Regions from separate parts of the Paenibacillus sp. cl6col genome, predicted to be linked through region 2. Evidence: a T-box and tRNA genes for the amino acid it is inferred to sense, from the RefSeq annotation. Region 2 holds a T-box; the other holds one or more tRNA genes.
What was found. The T-box of region 2 lies ahead of BLS15_RS20030 (valine--tRNA ligase). A T-box ahead of a tRNA ligase gene usually reads a tRNA of that ligase, here a tRNA-Val.

Region 1: it encodes a tRNA-Val, which carries the amino acid that the T-box ahead of BLS15_RS20030 (valine--tRNA ligase) is inferred to sense. The anticodon was not compared.

Annotation. Positions count from the first base shown of each region.
Region 1 covers NZ_FNAZ01000003.1:448,327-460,238, forward strand. Annotated here, with positions in the region: gene BLS15_RS10060 (stalk domain-containing protein) at 1-21, opposite strand, end outside; gene BLS15_RS10065 (N-acetylmuramoyl-L-alanine amidase) at 179-715, opposite strand; gene BLS15_RS10070 (hypothetical protein) at 863-1,066, opposite strand; gene BLS15_RS10075 (MBL fold metallo-hydrolase) at 1,229-1,966, shown strand; gene BLS15_RS10080 (DUF3892 domain-containing protein) at 2,039-2,272, opposite strand; gene BLS15_RS10085 (GNAT family N-acetyltransferase) at 2,377-2,820, opposite strand; gene BLS15_RS28930 (hypothetical protein) at 2,965-3,129, shown strand; gene BLS15_RS10090 (hypothetical protein) at 3,218-3,412, opposite strand; gene BLS15_RS28935 (hypothetical protein) at 3,512-3,670, opposite strand; tRNA gene BLS15_RS10095 (tRNA-Val) at 4,107-4,182, opposite strand; gene BLS15_RS10100 (uracil-DNA glycosylase) at 4,367-5,044, opposite strand; tRNA gene BLS15_RS10105 (tRNA-Leu) at 5,201-5,289, opposite strand; gene BLS15_RS10110 (hypothetical protein) at 5,588-6,274, shown strand; tRNA gene BLS15_RS10115 (tRNA-Ile) at 6,627-6,703, opposite strand; tRNA gene BLS15_RS10120 (tRNA-Met) at 6,728-6,804, opposite strand; gene BLS15_RS28940 (hypothetical protein) at 6,918-7,082, opposite strand; gene BLS15_RS10125 (ABC transporter substrate-binding protein) at 7,198-8,676, opposite strand; gene BLS15_RS10130 (ABC transporter ATP-binding protein) at 8,681-9,556, opposite strand; gene BLS15_RS10135 (FtsX-like permease family protein) at 9,560-11,912, opposite strand, start outside.
Region 2 covers NZ_FNAZ01000008.1:20,883-32,794, forward strand. Annotated here, with positions in the region: gene BLS15_RS19995 (rod shape-determining protein) at 1-212, opposite strand, end outside; gene radC (RadC family protein) at 256-942, opposite strand; gene BLS15_RS20005 (Maf family protein) at 1,109-1,717, opposite strand; gene BLS15_RS20010 (SPOR domain-containing protein) at 1,998-3,362, opposite strand; gene BLS15_RS20015 (hypothetical protein) at 3,540-3,776, shown strand; gene murC (UDP-N-acetylmuramate--L-alanine ligase) at 3,927-5,297, opposite strand; gene BLS15_RS20025 (bifunctional folylpolyglutamate synthase/dihydrofolate synthase) at 5,305-6,690, opposite strand; gene BLS15_RS20030 (valine--tRNA ligase) at 6,784-9,453, opposite strand; T-box leader at 9,616-9,908, opposite strand; gene BLS15_RS29105 (hypothetical protein) at 10,332-10,496, shown strand; gene BLS15_RS20035 (LysM peptidoglycan-binding domain-containing protein) at 10,595-11,912, opposite strand, start outside.

The DNA.
Region 1 (11,912 bases), on a different contig from region 2:
TGCAAGTCTCCTGCATTTCATCTCGTTACCCCCAAATTTCTTTGTTGTAAAGTTATACTCCAATCATGCTTTAGAGTTGCGCCTAATTCGCAAATAACTCTCACGTGCATTCATACTATCATGAACAAAGCCATGAACTATTTCACCCGCAAAAACTTGTGGTATGCCAGCAATGCTCTCACCCTTCCTTCATATCCTCATATAACCGGCTCCATGGAAAGTTAGGGCCTGGACAGTTCGCTTTTCTTATGGCATCGATCTGAAAATGTCCCAACACATGTTCATAATCCAAGGAGATCCAATGTCCCCACTTCTCCATTACATATCGTTGTATATAACGATGCAAACGAAGACATGCCTGATACTGTTCGTCTGTCAGCAGCCCGTCCATTCCTTCATGCTCGATTGATACCGCATATCGATTAGGATTCATTCCTTTTTCACGTACAACAAAAGCAGGCGCTAAGGCAATTCGTTCTCCTTCTAGTCCTTGTGAGAATGCCATTCGCTCAATGGATACATATTGATGAATTGTCCCATTCTTGGACACTGCAAAATGAGCTGAAGAAATCTTGTTGTCAGGACATGTGTACCATGCATCTAGACTCGTTAAGCTCTGAGCAGAAATATGATTCACAATAATTGCAGGGATCTCCCCCTTGCGATCACTCGAATTGGTATGCTCATTTCCCTTCCATACAATCTCCAACTGCATCACGATCCCCCCATTGTTCAATAGGTAAGACGATTGTAGGTGATTCGCGCGATCCGGAAATCCATTATGTCCCGGGAAATGATTGGGTGTGCAACAGACATGTTATCACCCCGGGAACATGTACCCTATTGTGTAGGGTAGGGATAATTAGCCGCCCAGTTTGGTACGAGTTAGGATACAGGGAACGCCATTTCCAACTGCGCCTGGCTGAGACATCCGCTCCACATAATCCATCCCGCGCGTGCAGGGTGTCTTACACGCTTCACACCGATCTGAAGTTACTATTTTCATCGTGAACTGTTCACGACCAGACTGAAGACTCGTCTTCTTTTTGCCCTTCCCCTTCGTCATGCCCTTCACCCGCTTCATGTGCATTTCACGTTGCCTGCCGCTTCCGGCCGAACCTGATTATTGCACATTATGCAGATTGCGCTGCCTTTGCTTGTGCATTTATCCCAGACATGGTACAGTATAGGCGTAATTCTAGCCTTGTCAGCCAATAGGAGGATGAAGATGAACCTTCACATACAAATGTTAGGGACAGGCAGTGCATTTGCCAAATCATACTTCAATAACAACGGATTACTTTACTCTGGTGGATTCACACTGCTCATCGACTGTGGAATTACGGCACCGATGGCTCTACACCATTTGAATAAGTCATTCTCTGACATCGATGGTGTTCTTATCTCTCATATTCATGCTGATCATGTTGGGGGATTAGAAGAATTGGCCTTCCAGATGAAGTTCAAATATGGACGTAAGCCAAAACTGTACATAGCTTCTCCACTCGTATCCGTATTATGGGAGCATACATTGAAGGGTGGACTAACCCAGGAGGGAATAAGCTGCTTAGAGGATGTATTCGATGTACATGCAATTGAGCCAGGGCAGCCCTATGACATTGCAGCGGGTCTTACCGTCGAATTATTAGAGACTCCACATATTGAAGGCAAGCGCAGCTTCTCTCTTCTTATCAACAATCATTTTTTCTACAGCGCTGATATGCAGTTCCAGCCGGAACTGCTTCACCGCTTAGTTGAACAGCGTGGAGTAACCATTATCTTCCATGACTGTCAATTAGGTGGGAATGGAGAGGTTCATGCGACATTGGCAGAGCTCTTGACGCTTCCAGATACACTGCAGAAGCTTACCTTCCTCATGCACTATGGAGATGAACGGCCGCAGTACGAAGGGCATACTGGCGCCATGTCCTTTGTCGATCAACACCAGCTCTATACAATCGAATAATACACCAAAGAGCACTTTACAACGACCCAATTTGGCCGCTGCAAGTGCTCTTTCGTTATGTCTTCTATACCGTTATTGGAAAGTCGGCAAGTTATCCAGATTGTTGCTTGGATCACCATCAGCATCTCCACGAAGATAAGTACCGCCGTCTCTTCCCTTGAAGGCATTCACACCCGCAATTTCTCCATTTTGCACGGCTTGAAGAGCCTGCTCGTAATTTAAGATTCGGCCTGTATTCGTTTGGAACGCCGTTAGATCCCCATCCCCATTCTTCTGAACAGCTACAATGGATTCTCGCTGTGACATGCGAACATCATCCTCCTAACTATATACATCCTACATTAGATGCGTTTGTTAGGTAGAGTGTCCATAACCCACAACTTTTATGAACCGAAAATCGGTACAACGAATTACAGCTTCTTCTCCATGCGAATATGAGGAATACCCGCATCCAAGAATGGCTCCTCTGACACTGTCTCATACCCTAAAGAATGATAGAACCCTTCCGCTTGGCACTGACCGTCCAGCACGCATTTCTCCACACCGTGTTTCCGGGCGATTTGCTCCAGACCTACCATTAAAACTCTTCCAATCCCTTTCCCGCGGAATGGCTTTCTTACTGCAATACGCTGCATCTTAGCAGTGAATTCATCCAACAGCTTCACTCGTCCTGTTGCAGCGTACTGTCCGTCTGACATCAGCAGGACGTGAAAGGCCGGAGCATCCAAGTTATCGTACTCGTCACATTCTTCTTCTTCCGGTACATGTTGCTCAGCAACGAATACTTCCTTTCGTATCGCAATACACTCGTCCAGTTGTTCCTGTGTCTTAACCTCAATGATTTCAGCAGCCACTCCCGCTCACCTCCGAATGAAATGTTGCAACAGCGATTATGTATAATATCTTAGCTGCTGCAAACGAATTTATATTATACAAAAAAATGAAATTCATGTATAGTTGCAATAACGGACACGCTTACATTAGCAAGGGGGTACACGATGGATCCGATACTGGCTACAGTAATCGCAGTTGTTGTCATGGTAGTAGGCATGGTGCTTCTGCTTCTCTACGTGACGAAGAAAGCCTACGCACGTAAATGGGATGCAGAAGAGCCTATAGACAGCACAGCTAGGCAGCCCAATCATTCATCCAACACAGATTAATGAAGCATAATGAACGACATTTATGAAGAAAACAGCCCTGGAGATCCTTAGGATCTCTAGGGCTGTCGGCCACTTGTATGGTTATACTCTAGGGCTCATACACTTCCTCAATAATTGGCTTACCATACACATCCTCATAGATCGGTATCTTCTTCTCTACAGGATCAATCCCAGGATAGAAGCGACTTGCGTCGACAGCGTTCATACTAAGCCCAACAAGCAGGACGCCCGTGATGATTCCGGCCAACATTACCACGCCTATTACGTTCCATCGTCTACGCATGCTGCTACCCCCGCTAACAACACTAATAACTTCACGATATAGCCCCTATTCTCACCGTAAAGTTAATCCCTTAAACATCTCATGCCCTTGCTCATGACTTCATTCCTTCTTGCTGGCATCCTCTTCAACTGAGCGAAGCCATACAAATTGCTCATCATGCTTTGTACTATCAAAGATGAGAAGCTTGGATAAAAACCAACAGACAACCGCTACGATCCCGAACACACCGATTATCCATACACTCAATTCGGCTCCCATAACCCAACCTCCTCCGCTTGTCCCCATTCAATAGCGAAACATTCGTTATACCTTCACTATATGAAAGCAGTTGCAAGTTTAGTTCTTGCAATTACGAACAAAATAAAAAAGCATCCATCACCCGTTAGATACGAATGAGAGATGCTTGGTCTTGTAATAATATATATTTCGAGGCACACACACTCGCTTCCCCTGCAAACAAGGCATGACGGACTTGATCACCAGAGAAATCAATAAAATAGGCAGAGAATGAGTTATATTAAACTATATCATTGATCTGATTTTTCTTAATGCATGATGTTGACAATATAGTGGTTTTGTATCATCTGTCGCATCACTTTCATTGAGCAAAGAAGATTCTGCTGCAGGTTTGCACTGTTCAAAGGAATAGAAATAGAAAAAGCCTTGATAATCAAGGCTTTTGACGTTTATAGTATGGTGATCTGTAGTGGGCTCGAACCACTGACCCCCACCCTGTCAAGATGGTGCTCTCCCAGCTGAGCTAACAGATCATGTTTATTAACAAATTTAATATAACATCAATATATTACCATGTCAATTACTAGAGAAGACTTTTTTCCTGAATGATCGGCAGCCCATTGAACCACTTTCATAGTATATCGCTCACACCTTCTTACAAGCATACAACAACTTACTATTCCATGAAAGCAGTTCACGATGACGCCTATTCCTTATTTAGATATTAGGGACTTGCCAGTCGATCTCCTGCTCGCCCCATTCGCGCAGCTTATTATTAATTTTCGAGTACGGCTTGCTCCCAAAGAACCCACGATGTGCAGACAATGGACTTGGATGCGGCGCTTGTACAATATAATGCTTTGACAAATCAATCATGCTCGCCTTCGCTTGTGCATGGCTTCCCCATAGAACAAATATGATTGGGCGATCTCTGTCATTCAACAATTGAATGATACGATCGGTGAACTTCTCCCAGCCCTTCCCGCGATGTGATGCTGCTTGTCCTTGTTCGACGGTCAGTACTGTGTTAAGCATGAGGACGCCTTGCTTGGCCCAGTGCAGCAAGCTTCCGTTGTTCGGCATCTTCAGACCAACATCTGCTGCGCCCTCTTTGAACATGTTCTGAAGTGAAGGCGGCAGCTTAACACCCGGTTGAACGGAGAAGCTTAACCCATGAGCTTGTCCTGGCCCATGATAAGGATCTTGCCCAACGATGACAATCTTCGTATCCGCATAGGACGTCGCATTCAATGCAGAAAATATAAGTTCATATGGCGGATAAATGACTGCACGCTTGTATTCTTCTCGAAGCCAGCCCCACAGCTGCTTGAAATATGGCTGTCTAACTTCCTCGTGAAGCAATTCCGCCCAATCATTCTGTACATGCATTCCCACTGTACATTCCCCTTCCATGTTGGTATCTATTAGTCTATTACGATTATTATGTAATCCTCAAATCATTTCACATTTCATATTAAAAAAGAGTATAAAGCAAAAAACTCCTCACTTGTTCAAGGCCTGAACAGGAAAGGAGTTCTCATCATCAATACGTGGTGCCGAGGACCGGGATCGAACCGGTACGGTAGTCACCTACCGCAGGATTTTAAGTCCTGTGCGTCTGCCAATTCCGCCACCCCGGCATATTTGCCACATCGTCATGTGGTTCAATATGCTGCATCATTGCGCACTACAAGCTGCTCATCCACTTTCGCTTCAAAACACTGTACATCGCAACCGACAAGATATAATATATCATACGCCTTCATATGATGTCAACAATAAATTTATCAATGTGAATGTTCGCAATTGAACATTCATCATCTGGCCTTTTTCCTCCTATTGAATTATCTTCACACCAATTTTGTTACCATTATTTTCATTGGAATATTTGGCTTTTGTCGTACAAAAGAACTACTACAATTTAGGAGGATCCGGGCAGTGAAGAGAATGACTAGCCTACTATGTGTTTCTTTCATACTCCTTTCAGGCTGTTCTAGCATCTCGCAATCCTCATATGACGATATGGTATCTGCGAACGAGAACCTGACCGCTAAAGTAAGAAACCTGCAACAAGAAAATATACAATTGAAAGGTACAATTAACGAGTTAAAGAAAGAAATCGATGATATCAAAAATGGAGCTGACCGCATGCTTGCCGGAGCAAAGGATAGTCTTACTAAAGGGGCATTAGGCAACGCAAAGGACAAACTAAATGCTTTAATGAAGAAACATCCCGGAAGCAAGGAAGCAGGCATCGCCAAAACATTGATTTCGCAAATTGAAGAAAAAGAGCGTAAGAAGATCGAGGCCGAGCAGTTGGAGAAAAAACGTAAACAAGCGGCGGAAGAAAAGCGCTTGGCGCAAGCACTATCTAAGATGAGAAAAAGTGTAGATGAAGTCAAAAGTATTACCTGGTATTATGACAAAACTTCACCTCACTATGCGAATGAGAACAGTTTCTTCTTATATATAGGGAAAGAAGCAAATATATCTTGGCTGCGGTTGCGTATTCAATACGAAGCTGAAAATTGGCTGTTCATCGAGAAGTACGCATTGAAAGTCGATGATAAGACCTATTCCATCTTCCCTAATAGTGATGAGATCATCCGAGATAATAATACCTGAATCTGGGAATGGGCCGATGTCGCTCCATCTGAATCAGATATCTCAATGATTCGCGCCATTATTAAATCAAAGAAAACCATCATTCGCCATGAAGGCGATACTTATTATGATGACCGTACGATAACAAAAAAAAAGAAAAGGCTGCACTCCAAAATGTCCTCGATGCCTACGATGCGTTGCAAAAAAGAAAATAGCGACACAAAAAAGGAAGCCCCTCCGCAAAACGTTGCAAAGCGGGCTCCCTTAGATCCTCAATAATAAAAAAACACCTATCTCATGCAAATCTAGCAAACTGCTAGAACTGATGATGAAAGATGCACTTTACAAAACTTTGTATCTATGAAATTAGAATTGGTGGGCCCTGAGGGACTCGAACCCCCGACCAATCGGTTATGAGCCGACCGCTCTAACCAACTGAGCTAAGGGCCCTCACCATTGCAATTTCATGAGGTTTGGTTGCGGGGGCAGGATTTGAACCTACGACCTTCGGGTTATGAGCCCGACGAGCTACCAGACTGCTCCACCCCGCGATATGATTCAGCAGCTGAACTTCTTCAGCAGCGACAAGTATTACTATACAATAGTTGCATATGTTCAGTCAAGAGAAAAATTAAAAATGTTTGAATAAGTTGTACATGATGGGCTAAGGAAGAAATCGTACCCCGTATTTTCCTCTACGTGATCGATATACTTCAATCTCCTTCATTGCCTCATATCCATAAATCCAAGCATCATGCTCCAGACGCTGCTGCAAACAACGAGCTTGAAATCTGGAATCGTACAACTTGCCCCAATAGACCCAGTGCACTTTATCACCCTCTTCTTGTCATCAGCTCCCTCCCCTTCCCCTACTATTCCCCAATCGTGCAAAAAAGAACCGGCAAGCTCACTTGGAGCCACCGATTCTTCCTGCATTACGATGATTAACCCTTGTATACGTTTCCTGGAGGAGTATCATTACCGTTCGGATTCTTTTTCGCTTGAATCAAAATTTGGTTCCCTTTTGTTTCCCATTCCTTCAAGGCATCCGCAACTGATTTCTTCTTCTCGATCACTTGCTGCATCAACTCCGTACCAAGCTGATTGATCTGCCAGTAGCTTCCGTCCATCATGAACTTCTCCATATCCGTCTTTGTAGGAGGGACCGGCTTTGTTTTGTAGAACGCACTGACATTAATGTTAGTGCCATCCTTAGGCTTAATGTACTTTTGACGAGATACCATTTCCCAACTGCTGCGGGAACGAAGCTTAGCCCAATCTTCACTGTTAATAAATTTCATGAATTCCCAAGCATCGTCTGGATTCGCTGCTTTTTGATTGATTGCAAAAATATTATACAGCTGAGAACCGCCAGATACACCTGGAGATTCCGGGTGTGATGGCATGGTTACAACATCCCAGTCAAATTTCGTAAAGCCTTTGATTTTGTCAGCATTCTTCATGGCATCCGACAATTCCGTATTAATGTAATTATAGTCTCCGATCGCCATAGCTACCTTCCCTGACAGGAAGTTATCATGTCCGAACGGATTTTCATTTTCCGGCGTTTGTACAGGCATTTCAGTACTGTTGGCAGGTGGGACGATTTTCTTGATCGCCAGATCACTTACCGTTGTCCATACTTTTTCCCATTGCGGCGTGTTTACCGTCATCTTCTCGCCTTTTTCATCGAACATACGAAGATTTAATGGCGTAATATATAAATTCATCATATCGCTAAACACATCGGAACCACTATAACGGTTGAAGCTGAAACCATACTTGCGATCTGCTCCGTCACCCTTCGATAGGTTAGCTGCGAGCGTAAATACTTGATCCCATGTCATATTATCAGTTGGCGGTGTAATGCCTGCATCACTGAAAAGCTTCTTGTTGAAGAACAGTGCATTTGAGGAGAATGTAGGCGAAAGACCATACAAGCTGTTGTCTCCCATTGCTTTTATCCCATCAATAACCGTTGGTACAAAGTCAGACAAATCAATACTGTCCTTCTGTACAAGCGGATCAAGCTGCTTCAACATTCCTTCTTCCACAAGCTTGCGGAACTGGAACGAATCCGTGACGATGATGTCAACTGGATTCGCAGAATTCAGCAGTTTTTTCATCGCTTCATAGCGATCCGGCTGTTTCTTCGGATCTCCGGAATTATCATATCGCATATCTGCACCATCAAGTGCTGGTACAAGCTCAATACGGATTCCTTTGTGTGTAATTTCAAATGTATCCGTCCATTGCTGACGGAAATAGGTGTCGTCATATCCTCCATACTGCATGCCAATGCGCAATACTCGCTCTTGTCCTGGAACAACCTCATCTTTGTTCGTACATGCAGCCAGCATTGGGATGATCATCGTCAATACCAGTGTAACTGTTAATAATTTACGTACCCAGTTTTTTTTCATCTGGTTACTCCTCCAATTCCTTAGGTGTGCGGATAATAATTTTATCTCCGTCTAATTCCATCGATGCCTTGTCTTGAATATCGAGAGCTTCCAAATACTCCTTTGGCACTTGCAATCGACCGACACGATCAACTACCACGTAGGCTTCATGATGATCCTGAAGCCCGAATCCTTCCTCACCTCCACCAGCATCCAAATTCGGATTACGCTTGATGAATTCTGTGCTAGTTAAGCCGTCACGTATGGCAACGACACGATCCACCTTCCCTGCAAGCGACAAATCATGGGTTACGATGACCACTGTTACCCCTAATTCCCTACTCATACGGCGGAAAATATTCATGATCATATCTGATGTCTGCGTATCCACAGATCCAGTAGGTTCGTCGGCAAGCAGCATTTGTGGGCGATTCGCTAGTGAAATCGCAATGGCCACCCGCTGCTGCTCACCGCCTGATAGCTGTTGCAGCTTATTGTGCATGCGATGACTTAGCCCAACCCATTCAAGCAGTTCCTTTGCATATTTGCGATCCATCTTGCCGGCCAGCATCATCGGCACTTCAACATTCTCTAACGCCGTCAAATAAGGAAGCAAGTTGCGCGCATTGTTCTGCCAGATAAATCCGACAGTATCCCGCTTGTATTCAACAAGCTCTTTATCCGAAATTTTAAGCAGATCCCACTTCCCTACCTGAACGGAGCCGGCGGATGGCCGATCCAACCCGCCGAGTATGTTCAGAAGTGTCGATTTCCCGCTGCCGCTGTTGCCGATAATCGCCATCAGCTCGCCTTGCTTAACAGACAAGTTCAGCCCTTGCAAGGCAACAACTTCAATATCATCTGTTTTGAAAATTTTAACTAGCCCTTCACAATGTATCACCGATTAACGCTCCTCTCCCATCTTCACGGCTTGATGGACACGTAGACGACGAATATGCATGAACAACAAGGTCGCCCCAGTAAAGATCATCACGCCAACGACGATGTACAGCTGGATCGTATCTCGTGATTCAAATACAATCCGGAATGGCGGCACCTGCATCTTGGAGCTTTCTGCCGTCTGTAGGAATGGCAGGAACAAGCGGCTCGCCACCTTCCCAAGCAAAATGCCAAGCAGGATAGAAAGCCCTGCTGTAAATAGCTGTTCCAGCAGCAGCATACCGGTTAGTTGTCTGCGCGACAACCCCATTGCACGCAAAATCCCGAACTGAAGCACACGTCTTGTCAAGTTAAAGAACCAGAACAACAAATATCCAATCAAGGAGATAATGACGGATATTAAGAAGCCCATACTCAGAATGCCAAATACGCCGCCCCGGGTAGGATGCTTGCTCTGTGTTGCAAGCTCGCTTCGTACATCCGTCCTACTGAATATTTCTATCCCTTTCTTTTGCAGTTCTGTAAGGACAGGACCTAGCGGTGCTTTGTCCTTCATCTTCAACCATACCTCATACGGTGTGATTGGTACTTGATCATAAATATAATCTAAGTTCGCAATAAAGAACGGTTTCTCGTCCGGATACATACTCGGCCAATATGGTAGTACACCAACAATTACAAATTCAACCAACTGCTCCCCAAATCCGATGGAGATGATGTCGCCTTCCTTCAATTGATACTGCTTCGCGACATTGCTCGGGATAATCACAGCGGATTCCGTATACTTCCCTAGTGCATCCAAATAGTGGAACGGATGGGATGGGAACAAGTCCTGACGGAACCAGGCTACCTTCGAGAAGTCGACATTGTCGATTCCCATAATCTCACCTTGACCAATCGAACGTCCGGAAATGATTACATTCCCCTTCGTCTTCAACACACGTGCGGCTCCCTCAACACCAGGCATCTTCTTGAAGAGCTCGAACGGCGGCTCCGTGTAGATCGTCTTGCCCGCCTTCGGCGGCTGGTTGCCACCACCACCTTGCCCTGGATTGCCTCCTCCTCCGCCTCCATTGTTTCCTTTGCCTTTATCCTTATCTCTAATAATCTCTTGTTCAGATTCCCATACCGTCTGGATAACGACGTCTGTACCATATTTGTACAAGGTGCGTTCTGTCGAGTTAATGTCAATCGTACGAGCTGCTGACGCATTGTATACACCTAGACCAAGTGTAAGAATAAGCAGAATCATAAGCGGATAATACGTCTTGGCAGAACGGGACAACTGCGTAAGCGTCAAATATAGTGGAACTGGCAGCAGCTTTCCGCCAATCCACTGCACGATTTTAAGAATAAGCGGGAACAATCGTAAAAAGAACAGTCCGCACGCAAAAATCGCAAGTGCCGGCACAAAAAATAGAAATGGCTGTACTTGCAGCTGATCAGAGCTCACTCCTGATTGGAATGTCAACAACTGTCTCTCATTAAGCAGGTAATAGCCATAACCCGCCAAGCCCAGCAGCAGGACATCAAGGAACCAGCGCTGCCATACAGGCTTGCGGTCTGATCGTGCCATCTTCTGCTTCAAGTTCACGATAGATGAACGAGCGAAGACTACTGCTGGTATAATGCTTGCGAACAAGGCAATGACAACTGCAGCCACGCCAAACAAAACAGCATCTGTCGTAAATCCTACCGGAATAGACTTCCGATTTACGAACTCCAGGAAGCCGTTCGCTGAGCCTATTGACTTCGCCATAAACCAGCCGAATATAGGGGCCAATGCCAGAGCCAACAAGCCGAGAATGATTCCTTCCAATAGATAAAGCCATATAATTTGCCGCGTACTTGCTCCACGGCTTCGCAGCACAGCAATATCACTTTGCTGCTTCTCTAGCGATTGACTTGCATTCATCGCAATATAATAGAACACCATTGCAATCATCGGTGCAGCAAGCGTGAACAGCATCATTTGCAACTGTACGCTCTGACTGCGGAATTCATTCAATACCTTCGCGAAGGAAATCTCCACTTGCGTTCCCTTCAGCTTCTGGTACAAATCAATATTCAAGCGTTCCAGCATAGAGCTAAGTGAGGACAACTGACTTGTCTTTACCTCGCGCAGATCAAACGCATAATACCAGCTGGATACAGAGATCGGCAGCTTTTTCTGTTCCATCAAATGATCGAACGTTGCCGGTGAGACGTACAAGGAATTCATCATTCCTTCTAAGCCCTGGAACCAATAAGCACTCGTATCTTCTTTCGGCTTAAAAGTACCTACCAACTTCACCTTCAGCACGGTATCCGTGCCGGTTACTGGGTATTCAAGCTCGTCACCAATATGGAGATCATTA
Region 2 (11,912 bases):
CCGTCCTTCATTGGACGGATTGCACGGATATTCCCCGGCGTACGTCCAATCATATTTTTCGCTGATTCTCCTACCGCTTCAATCGTCTTCGAATCTGTGCGGATTGCTACCACAGACGGTTCGCGCACGACGACACCTTTACCGCGTACATAGACCAATGTATTAGCAGTTCCCAAGTCAATACCTAAATCTTTCGTAAAGCCACCCAACATGATGTTAATCTCCTTTTTATAACCTTCAATCTCAATCATTATATTACATGAGCCCGCGTTCCTTCAAACTCACATATTGGTTATCGCCAATAACCAAGTGATCCAGCAGTTCGATACCAACAATTTCTCCAGCTTCCATGAGCCGCCTAGTAAGCGCTACATCCTCTGGACTCGGTGTTGGATCTCCGCTTGGGTGATTGTGAGCACAAATGATGGAAGCTGCACCACACTTCAGGGCAGCCTTGAAAACTTCGCGGGGATGTACCAAAGATGCATCCAGGATTCCGATCGTAACCGTCTCCTGTGCCATAATTCGATTCTTCGTATTCAGAAACAAACAAATAAAATGTTCCTTGTCATAGTATCGCATCGACTCCATAAGCAGATCGGCTGCATCTTGCGGCCGTCGTACCTGCAGTGCATCCTCAAGACGAGAACGCGACATACGGCGTCCAAGCTCTAATCCTGCTTTTAGCTGCAGTGCCTTAGCGTCGCCAATACCACGAATCGCTGTCAACTCTGTCACAGACATATCGTGCAAATGCCGAAGCTGTCCTACGTGATTCAATATTCGCTGCGCTAATGTAATGGCCGATTCATTTCTCGTGCCTGTACGCAGTAATATTGCAAGTAATTCAGCATGACTTAATGACTCTGCCCCATATTGCATCATGCGTTCTCTCGGACGTTCTTCATGGGGAAGATCGCGTAGAAGTGGACTATGTCCCATCTTACAACCCCCTGTAGTCGATTGTCCGGTCGCCATCATGCACCGACGAAGCACCATTGGTCGGCATCCGCTGTTCCTAGGACCGTCTTGCATTCAACATTTCATACTCATCTTATCTCATTTACAATTACTGCTCCACCTTGCTGCTCCGTACTGGCAGCGCCCATTACGGGATGATAATGCCATACGAAGCAAGCATGTCGCTAACAAGCGACAACGGCAATCCAACTACGTTGAAATAACAGCCTTCAATTTGCGTGACAAGTGTTGAGCCAATTCCTTGAATCCCATAGGCCCCTGCCTTGTCCATTGGTTCACCAGTTGCAACATAGCGATGTATCTGTTCATCTGTCCATGGCTTCATATGGACTGTGGTTACACCATGCGCAACTTCTGTATGTTCGTCCGCTGAATCAATCATCGCCACGCCGGTATACACCTTGTGCGATCTTCCCTGCAGCCTAGTCAACATACGAACCGCATCCTCTTCATTCACTGGCTTGCCCAGCACTTCGCCATCCAAGACGACAATGGTGTCGGAACCGATGACAATAACGTGCTCACCAGCCGCCTTGCGGACATCTGCTACCGCCTGTGCCTTGCGCAGTGCCAGCGTCTCAACAATACAGTCAGGATCCAGATTGGGATCCACTGTCTCGTCTGCATCGCTAGGATGTACGACATAAGGAAGACCGAGTGAACGGACAAGCTCTTGTCTCCGTGGTGAGGAGGAAGCCATTACGATCGTTGGTCGCTCGAATTTGGATATACTCATTTTCGTAGTCGCTCCTCGCCATTTTTTGACACTGTTCTATTATACGCGTAACTGGCTGTCGAAACAAACATTCAAATGAGGATCTTTGCAAGATTTAGATGAACAATTTATGGTAATCTATGCAACAATCCCAAATTCATGCAGTTTTCTATCCTTCCCCTCACAACAATGCGAATGCAAGTTCTTATATACAAAACAGAGCCCCTTCAAAGAGCTACGCTCCTATCAAAAGACTCTGTTCCCAACAATATAATTGGCATGTGATCTATTCCGCTCTCAGCTACACCTTCATCGTACCCAACCAAACCGCCTCTGCATTCCGATAATGCATAACCGCCTGCTGGATACTCCATAAATGTGAGGACGAAGGCTGCTTATTATACTCATTCACTGCACTGATTGCTGTGTTCATGCTCTGAACCAGCTCCGTCCAAGCTTTCTTGGACTGGTCAGGAATCCCTTTTTGCACGTTGCTCATTTGCTGTGTCCACTTCTGATGCTCCTTCCGAAGCTGTTCCGTGATCTCTTGAGTGAATGCTTCGGTATTGGTTTTTTCTAAATACGCAATCGATTGAGACATTAACCATTCATTCACCACGTCACTTTGGCCTAAAAATTGCTCCACGGAGGCTGAGTCACCTTGGAATGCCAACTTTGTAATCGCCGGACGGTTCAAGGTTCTCACATACAAGTCCACCTGCTTGTTCTTCAGCAACGCGCTCAACCCCATCGCATCCTCCTTCGAAGGTGCGATCGCGGCATACACGCGATGCTGCTCTGACTTCTCCTCCATCGCAGCCAGCCCGAGTTCTCTCAGCTCCGTCGCTGCCTTCTGAGCCCCTTCTTCCTGGGCGAACACACCATATTGCAGCATGTAAAACACTTTCTCTGGAATATTCACATCCGTCACATACAGACCTGCTGCGGCTGCAGCCGAATTCTCTCCATTGCTAGTAGATGAGGACTTGCTTCCTGAATCCCCTGCCTTCACCGTTCCCTGTTCGTTCAATGCCGTGTCCTTAGATGCCGGCTCTCCACCTTTTCCTTGCTTATCATTCGCGAATACTGGAATAGCATCACTTGGATTAGGCATCGATACTTCGCCCTTGAATAGAGACAGAGCGAGAAATCCGAACAAGGCACCCGTTGCGAGCGCGCCCGCAACGGAAGCAACGACTCTCCACACCGGGGGCTTGCGAGAACGTGTATGAATACCATGCCATAACAACTCGCCTTGATCACTAAGTGAACTAGAGGCAGGATCTTCAATAGAGGTTGGGATCGCATAACCGTTCTTCGGAATGTCATATTCAGGCTGACGATCCGACTCCCGAATCCAGCGCTCCACTCGTTCATCTTCGCTCTCTGCCTTTTCTTGTTCCCGGTCATTGTTCGGAGCATCTATTTCGACCTTTTCTATATGATGCCGATTCTCTATGGGAGTTGATTCACTATACTCTTCAAGTTCTGATACGCTCGCCCGCTCAACTGAAACCCCATTCACAATCGTACCATCAGACATCTCCTCCCAATCTGTAAGCCGCTCTTTCTTCTTGCTCGCCTCTATGCCCTGAATCTCATGTTTATCCTTCACAGGCTGGGAATCATCGAATCGAAACGTCATCTTCGTTCGCATGTTGGTCATATCCGAACACCTACCTTGTCCTATTGGTTACTAGTAGATTTATGCTAGATTCGAATCCAATAGAACCTACCTTACAAATTATTGACTAGAAAGTGCGTCCGTCCTCCTATATGCGTCCTATCAAATCTTGCAACGCTAGCATATGATATACAATCCCGCAGCAAAGGAGGGAATAGAATGAACAGCAAGAAAAGCAAGAAAAGCAACTTGCGTTTGACCCCAGCTGAGGTACGTCGATTCGTTAGACGAAATATCGGCCGTCGCGTGATTGTCGTTCTTTTTACTGGAGAAGTACTGGTTGGCAGAATCTTATCCTCGGGGCTTATCTCCTTCCGATTACGTGTACAGCGCCGGGGCTTTTTCTTTATTCGTCGTATTCTATTTGCAGCTGTAGTTGCTATTAGACTTGTGTAATCCACTCAGACAAAGACAATAAGTCAACAGAAAAAAAGATCGAACGAAGGGCCAAAATCCTGACCCCCAGCTCGATCTTTTCTTGCTATTCTAGTTGTTTACAGACTTACATCCCACTGTTGGAACATCGCTGACTTACTGCCAGAGATACTACGATTTCAATGCCTCAGTTAAGTCACGCGCTGTCTTCCAAATATCACCTGCACCCATTGTGATTACCAAATCTCCGGACTTCACAATTGATTTCAGATGCTCTAATGCATCATTCTTATCCGCAATGTACTGTGCGTTGCTGTTGCTGTTTTCGCGAATCCGGTCAACCAGTTTCGAAGAGTGTACCCCTTCAATCGGCTTCTCCCCAGCTGGAGAGTAGATATCTGTCAGAATCAGTTCATCTGCACCCTCAAATGCCCGGCTGAACTGATCGAACAGGAAATAAGTCCGCGAATAACGCTGCGGCTGGAATACGGCAACAATACGACGGTTTGTTGCTTTGGCAGCAGTAAGTGTTGCCTCAATCTCCGTCGGATGGTGAGCATAGTCATCTACAACAAGTACGCCCTGCTCTTCCCCAATTACTTGGAAACGGCGCTTAGCGCCAATAAAGTCCACGATAGCAGCAGATGCCTGTTCAAACGGAATGCCTGCACGCATAGCAACAATAATGGTCGCCATTGCATTCAACACATTATGCGTACCTGGAATAGACAATTGTACTGTGCCAAGCGCCTTGCCTTGATGATTCATCGTAAAGGTCATGCCGCGATCTTCCGCAATAATCTCTGTAGCTGTATAATCAGCCGCTTGTTCAATGCCGTATGTCACAACACCTGCGCCCAAGTTCGGAAGCATAGAACCAACAATTGGATCATCCGCACACACTACAGAGCATCCTTCCGGATTTACTTGTGACAGGAACTGTACATAAGCTTCCTTCAATCGCTCGAAATCCCCGCCATAATTCTCTAAATGATCTGCCTCTATGTTAAGTACAACCGCTATATGAGGGTGATAATTCAAGAAGGAGCCATCACTCTCATCCGCCTCAGCTACTACATATTCACTATTTCCTGCTTGGGCGTTTGTTCCTAGGTTCGTCACTTCGCCACCAATAATATAAGTCGGATCTACGCCACAGCGTTCCATGACAAAAGCAATCATGGAAGATGTCGTCGTCTTCCCGTGAGCACCAGCTACAGCGATGCCTTTCTTAGCATTCAGCAAGCGCGCCAGCATCTGTGAGCGGTGAATGACTGGAATCCCTTGCTGTTCAGCTGCAACTCGCTCTACATTATCTTTCGGACAAGCCGTAGAGTATACTACTGTGTCTGCGTTCTGAACATAGGCAGGGTCATGCCCGATATGTACAGTCGCTCCCTTTTTGCGTAACTTTTCCGTCAAATCCTGTTCGGCCACATCGGACCCCGTGACGGTGTACCCCATTTCCAGCATGACACGAGCGATGGCGCTCATCCCATAGCCCCCGATGCCGATAAAATGAATATGTTCCGTCGTATTCAAAACGAACTCACCAACCCTTTTCAGATTCGGTCCGATGCAGAACGAAAGAACGCACGTCTGCAATCAGATATAATGTCCCCGTAACTACTGCTAAATCTCCAGGCTCTGTTATCGCTTGTAGCTGTTCCAAAGCCTTATGCCAATCCGGCTCTACAAGAATGGTTGGACATTGTATATCGCCCTCGCCCTCCATCACTTGCTCGGCAATATGTTTCAAGCTCTCCGCATCCATCTTCTTGCGGAAATCTGGTTCTGTAAAAATAACGGTATCTGCTAAAGGTAGTATATGTCGTAGAACATCGGGATGATGCTTTGTCGACAGCATACCCATCATAATATGAAGCCGTTCATACCGGTACGTATCGCGCAGCGCTTGTGCAAGCGTCGCTGCCCCCTCCGGATTATGCGCTCCATCGAGCAGCATGCGAGGCTTCTCGCATACCATCTCTAAGCGCCCTGGCCATGCTGCACGCTTCAGTCCTTCTCGCGTGGTAGCATCCTCTAACATGAAAGCCATATATTGTCGCAGCACTTCAAGCGCCATTAATGAGGCGGCCGCATTCTTCAACTGATGTGCCCCGTTCATCGTGAGCGACATTCCTTCCATCGAACGGAATGGGCCGAAGAATGTGAAGTTCTGTTCATTTTCAATCGCATGGAGCAGTTCCACCCGGAACTGTTCGTTCATGACATACAGTGTAGATTGGTTTTTCTCAGCAGCCTGCTTAATCACTTCAAGCGCTTCTGGCTGCTCCACCGTCGTCACCGCTGGCACCCCTGGTTTAATAATTCCTGCTTTCTCGGCAGCAATCTTCTCAATCGTATCCCCAAGTATGTCCATGTGATCATGGCCGATATTCGTAATAATCGATACGATCGGCGTCACGATGTTCGTTACATCAAGCCGTCCGCCAAGTCCTGTTTCCCATACGACGACATCCGGGAACGTCACTGTCGCATAGTACATAATGGCGAGCGCAGTTGATACTTCAAACGTCGTCGGCGAACCGAGCGGCGTTTGTGCGATTTCATCCACCAACGGCTTCAGCTTGTTCACAAGTTGAAGCAGCGTATCTTCAGGAATGTCCTCGTTGTTGTACTTTAAACGATTCGTATACTTCTCAATATAAGGAGAAGTAAATGTGCCGACATCATATCCGTTAGCAAGCAAGACACTTGTTAACATCGCACAGGTCGAGCCTTTACCATTTGTGCCCGCAACATGAATGAACTTCAAGCGACGGTGCGGAGAACCTAACCGCTCCATCAACAGTTCGATCCGATCCAATCCAGGACGGATTCCAAAAGGAATTAAAGAATTAATCCAATCAATTGCGTCTTCTACCCGAACAAAAGGAAAATCGGTTGCTTCCGTCTCGCTTGTCGTAGGCATAGTTCCTCATCCTTTATCAGATGTCATTAAACGACCGAACCGGCATGTGACAGCGCTCACGTCCGGATCGGTCGTACATATCGCACAGGTTGTTTACGCTTCTTTCAATTCGGTAATACGCGCCAGTACTTTATCTCTCTTCTCACTGTAATCACGCTGCTTGGCACGCTCTTCATCAATGACCGAAGCAGGCGCCTTCGCGATGAAACCTTGATTAGCAAGCTTCTTATCGACACGCTCCACTTCTTTGTTCAGGTGCTCGACTTCTTTTTGAAGACGTGCAATCTCCTGATCAATGTCAAGAAGGCCAGCGAGCGGCAAGTACAACTCGGCTCCTGTCACAATAGCGGTCATCGCTTTGTTCGGAGCAGCAGCTTCTATGCTTACCTCCAGCTTCGAAGTACCGCAGAAGCGTTCCACGAACTCAAGGTTGTTCGTAATGTTCGCTTCTACCATACGATCAGTCGGCTTCACAATCAATTCTACCTTCTTGCTCATCGGAACGTTCACTTCAGCACGAATATTGCGTACTGCGCGAATCATATCCATAAGAAGTGTCATCTCGCGAACCGCCTCAGGCGCTTCGAATTCAGCACGGTATACTGGCCATTCCGCAAGTGTTACCGTCTCGCCGGAGTGCGGCAGATGCTGCCAAATTTCCTCTGAGATGTACGGCATGAACGGATGGATCATGCGCATTGTATGGTCAAGCACGTAAGCTAAAACGGATTGCGTCTTCTTCTTCGCTTGCTCATTCGAGCCATACAAGCTAAGCTTCGCAAATTCAATATACCAATCGCATAGATCATCCCAGATGAAGTTATTGAGTACACGGCCTGTTTCTCCAAACTCATAAGCATCCATCAAGCGTGTAATTTCGCGGGCAGTCTCGTTCATACGGTGGAGAATCCAGCGGTCAGCTGTGCCCAATTCGCCTGTGATGTCGATATCCGCATAAGTGAACCCTTCCAAGTTCATCAAAGCGAAACGGGATGCATTCCAAATCTTATTGGCAAAATTGCGAGCCTGTTCTACACGTTCCCAGCGGAAGCGCAAGTCTTGGCCTGGTGTACTGCTCGTCGAAATCATGAAGCGCATTGCATCAGCACCGTACTTCTCGATAACTTCAAGCGGATCGACACCATTCCCAAGCGATTTGGACATTTTCTTACCATCAGCATCACGCACCAAGCCGTGCATCAGCACATCCTTGAACGGAATTTCGTCTGTAAATTCCAACGCCGTAAAGATCATGCGGGATACCCAGAAGTAAATGATGTCATAGCCTGTAACGAGCACATTCGTTGGATAGTAGCGCTTCAGATCTTCTGTCTGTTCCGGCCATCCAAGTGTGGAGAACGGCCACAATGCAGAGCTGAACCATGTATCGAGTACATCTTCATCCTGCTTCAAGTGGTTGCTTCCGCATGACGTACATGCAGTCGCGTCTTCTTCTGCAACATGAATGTGTCCGCAATCCTCACAGTACCATGCAGGGATGCGATGTCCCCACCATAGCTGGCGGGAAATACACCAGTCGCGTACATTCTCAATCCAATGCAAATATGTCTTCTCGAAGCGATCAGGCACAAAATTAACACCTTTGCCAGACTTCTGTGCTTCGATTGCACGCTCCGCGAGCGGCTTCATCTTCACGAACCATTGCGTAGACAAATACGGCTCTACAACTGCGCCGCTGCGCTCGCTGTGACCAACTTGATGCACATGATCTTCAATCTTGATCAGCACGCCTTGTTCTTGCAAATCCTTCACGATCTGCTTGCGGCAATCTGCACGATCAAGCCCTTGATATTGACCAGCCAGCTCGTTCATTTTACCGGACTCATCCATTACCGTAATTTGCGGCAGTTGATGGCGGAGTCCCATTTCGAAGTCATTCGGATCATGGGCTGGCGTAATCTTAACCGCACCACTTCCGAAGTCTTTATCTACATAATCATCAGCAATGACCGGAATCTTTCTGCCAACAATCGGCAGTACCAGCATTTTGCCAATCATATGCTTATAGCGCTCATCCTTAGGGTGTACAGCTACTGCTGTATCGCCAAGCATCGTCTCCGGACGTGTTGTCGCCACAGTGATTGTGCCGCTGCCATCCTTCAGAGGATATTGCAGGTGATAGAGATGCCCCTGCACTTCCTTATATTCAACTTCGATATCAGACAATGCCGTACGTGCTGCCGGATCCCAGTTGATAATATACTTACCGCGGTAGATGAGACCTTTCTCATAGAGCTTCACGAATACTTGGCGAACCGCACGAGACAGACCCTCGTCCAGCGTAAAGCGCTCACGGGAGAAGTCCAATGACAGTCCCATCTTCGCCCATTGCTCACGAATCGTATTCGCATACTTCTCTTTCCAATCCCATACACGCTCCAAGAATGCTTCACGCCCAAGATCATAGCGTGTGATTCCTTCTTCGCGCAGCTTCTGCTCTACCTTCGTCTGCGTTGCAATACCTGCATGGTCAGAACCTGGAAGCCACAAAGCATCATATCCTTGCATCCGCTTGAAACGAATCAAAATATCCTGCAATGTAAAGTCAAGTGCATGACCAATATGCAGCATACCCGTAACGTTCGGAGGCGGGATTACGATTGTGAACGGTTCAGCATCCTTGCGTTCACCTGCTTTAAAATACTCGCCTTTCATCCAGAAATCATACCATTTCTGCTCCGCTGCCTTCGGATCATACGTCGTAGGCATAGACAGTTGCTCTTGATTCTCTGCCAAGCAAATCCCTCCGTTACATAATCATGAGTATCTAATCGACAATGTTCAGCCTATATAATCGAAGCAAAGCAAATCATACTGCTCGATCCATGCATGCTTCTCTAAGCGTATAGCTCGGTATTTGCAAGGACAATTCGCTTACGTAGGCAAATAAAAAAACCTTACGCCGCAAAGGACGAAAGGTTTAGCTTCCGTGGTACCACCTTTATTCCGCTCCCAGTAAAGATCCTTACATCTTACAGATCGTGTGAGCGGCACTTCAGTTGCAAATAACGGCTGCGGCCGGCCTATTCTAGCGTATCCGGAACATGATGAACATCGTGTTCATACATTACCGTGACACGTTCAAAAGGGCAACTCCCAGGTGACTTCAGCGCGGGACAATCCTGCAGGCGTTGCACCGTGTCGCTCTGCTCTCTGTAAGGGGCCAATCGCTTACTAATCCTGTTCATAGTCTTTCAATCAGATCTTTATAAAAATAAACAATAACATTTACGATATATTGTACCTTCGCATACCGAGCGAGTCAATAGACGAAGCACAAAAGGATACTGACAAATGCTTTCCCTATTAGAGGATGTTCAAAAAGTCCGCTTTTGATCACGAAGTAAATCATGAAGTGGACTCGGCATCGAATCTTGAATTCAGCCGGGCCTAAGCAGATGCTTACGAAGTATGTTTCCTGCGGAAACATCTCAGGTGCTCATGTACCCAAAACGTACGCTCCGCTCCTCAGGCCCTAGCTTCATCCAACTGAGGCGTTTTGAAAAAACGCACATCGGAAGCATAAGCTTCGGTGCTGAAAACCGGCCTTTTTGAACTCGCACTATTAGTCATATCCTGTTTTTCATTTTTCATAACATGTACTATAGGAGGTGTTTTACATGGAACGGTGGTGGTGTCGTGTTCGAGGTTCCATTAAAGGGGTTCTTTTCCCCATCATTTGCTTGCAATTTGTTCGCACGTTGCTTCTGCCAACAGCATTTGACGTATTTTTGCTATTTGTATTATTCCTCATCTTCATTGGATTTTTGTGGGATGTATATTGAAGCTTGTACTCTTGTACAACTGCATTCAGACACAAAGAAACCCGTCGCTCATTGAGCCATACGGGTTTCTTGCCTATCTATAGGGAGTGGAGATATCGTTACGAGGTGGGAATATACAGAACTTGCCCTTCGGATATATCCGATTCCGCTAAGCGGTTGTAGAGCGCAATTTCTCTCGAGTTCATGCAATAGCGATCAGCAATTGTATCGAGTGTTTCAGAACGCTGCACAATACACAAGCGCACCTTCTTGAAAGCCCGCTCATCATCAATACGCTGCAGGAATAGCGACTGCCACTTTACTTCCTCACCAGTTGTCTCCTCATTCATTGCTGCTAGCTGCGCTGCCTCTTCTTCCTTCTGGATACGTTCCAGTTCTTGAGACTCCCGCTTCTTCTGCAGCAACGAACTGAATCCAACTGGTTCCGCTGCTTCCGGCTCACTTTGTTTCGACTTGCCGATTGCAACCTTCATCTCCTGCTTGGCAGCTGCTGGAACATCCTCCGGCTCATTCAATGGAGCAGCTGCTTCAATATCGTCCCGCTCCACTTCCTGATTCGAGGCGAGCGATTCACCTTCACCCTCTGATTGAACAGCTGCATCTACTTCGATGGATTGCACACTTTCCTTTCTCGCAACAGGCTCATTCGTATTTGCATCATTCGAGAGGGTCGGTGAATGAGACTCCAACTGAGTCATTTTCGCTGCTGGCTCGTGTTCTGCGCTATCCGTGGCAGCACTTGCTCTGCCCGGCGCTCGCCCTGCTTCGCCTTGCCCCTCGGCACTCTGAACCTCTAACCGCTCCTCCTCATCTCGCGTCTCTCTGGCCCACTGAGAACCACTCCATGTGAGCGGAATACGTTCAGATTGGGGAGTATCTCCATCAAATGCATCATGATTGGTTTGTGCAGGCAGCAGCCTCTCCCCTTCGAATTCGCGAACCTCCACGTCTTCAGCAGCTCGATCGAAGTTCTCTTCCAACTCTTCTTCTGCCTGATCCTCCATCTGTTCCTCTGCCTGTTCTTCTGTTTGTTCTTCTTGCTCCTGTTCCTCTGAAGCCCTAACAGGACTGAAATCTCTATAATCAGCTTCTGTTTCTACTTTCGATTCAGTCGCAACTTCCGATTCAATTGCAACTTCTTCAGTCACATGCTCTGCTGATTTCGTGAACGCCGGTGTGTATGTACCGTAGTCACGCAGCCACGCTGGCTCTTCCCCATCGTGCTCGAGCTCCGTTTGATGTACAACTGTAAATTGCTCCGGCTCCCAAGCCGCTGGCTCTATACTTTCCATTGAGATGCCGCGCAGCGATAAAATTCCTGTAATATTTAATGTACGTGTTGATAAAAGGTCTACATCGAAGTGCTCAATATCGACCGAAATATCATCCAAGCTGCGCACCCGATTTAAGGGGAGT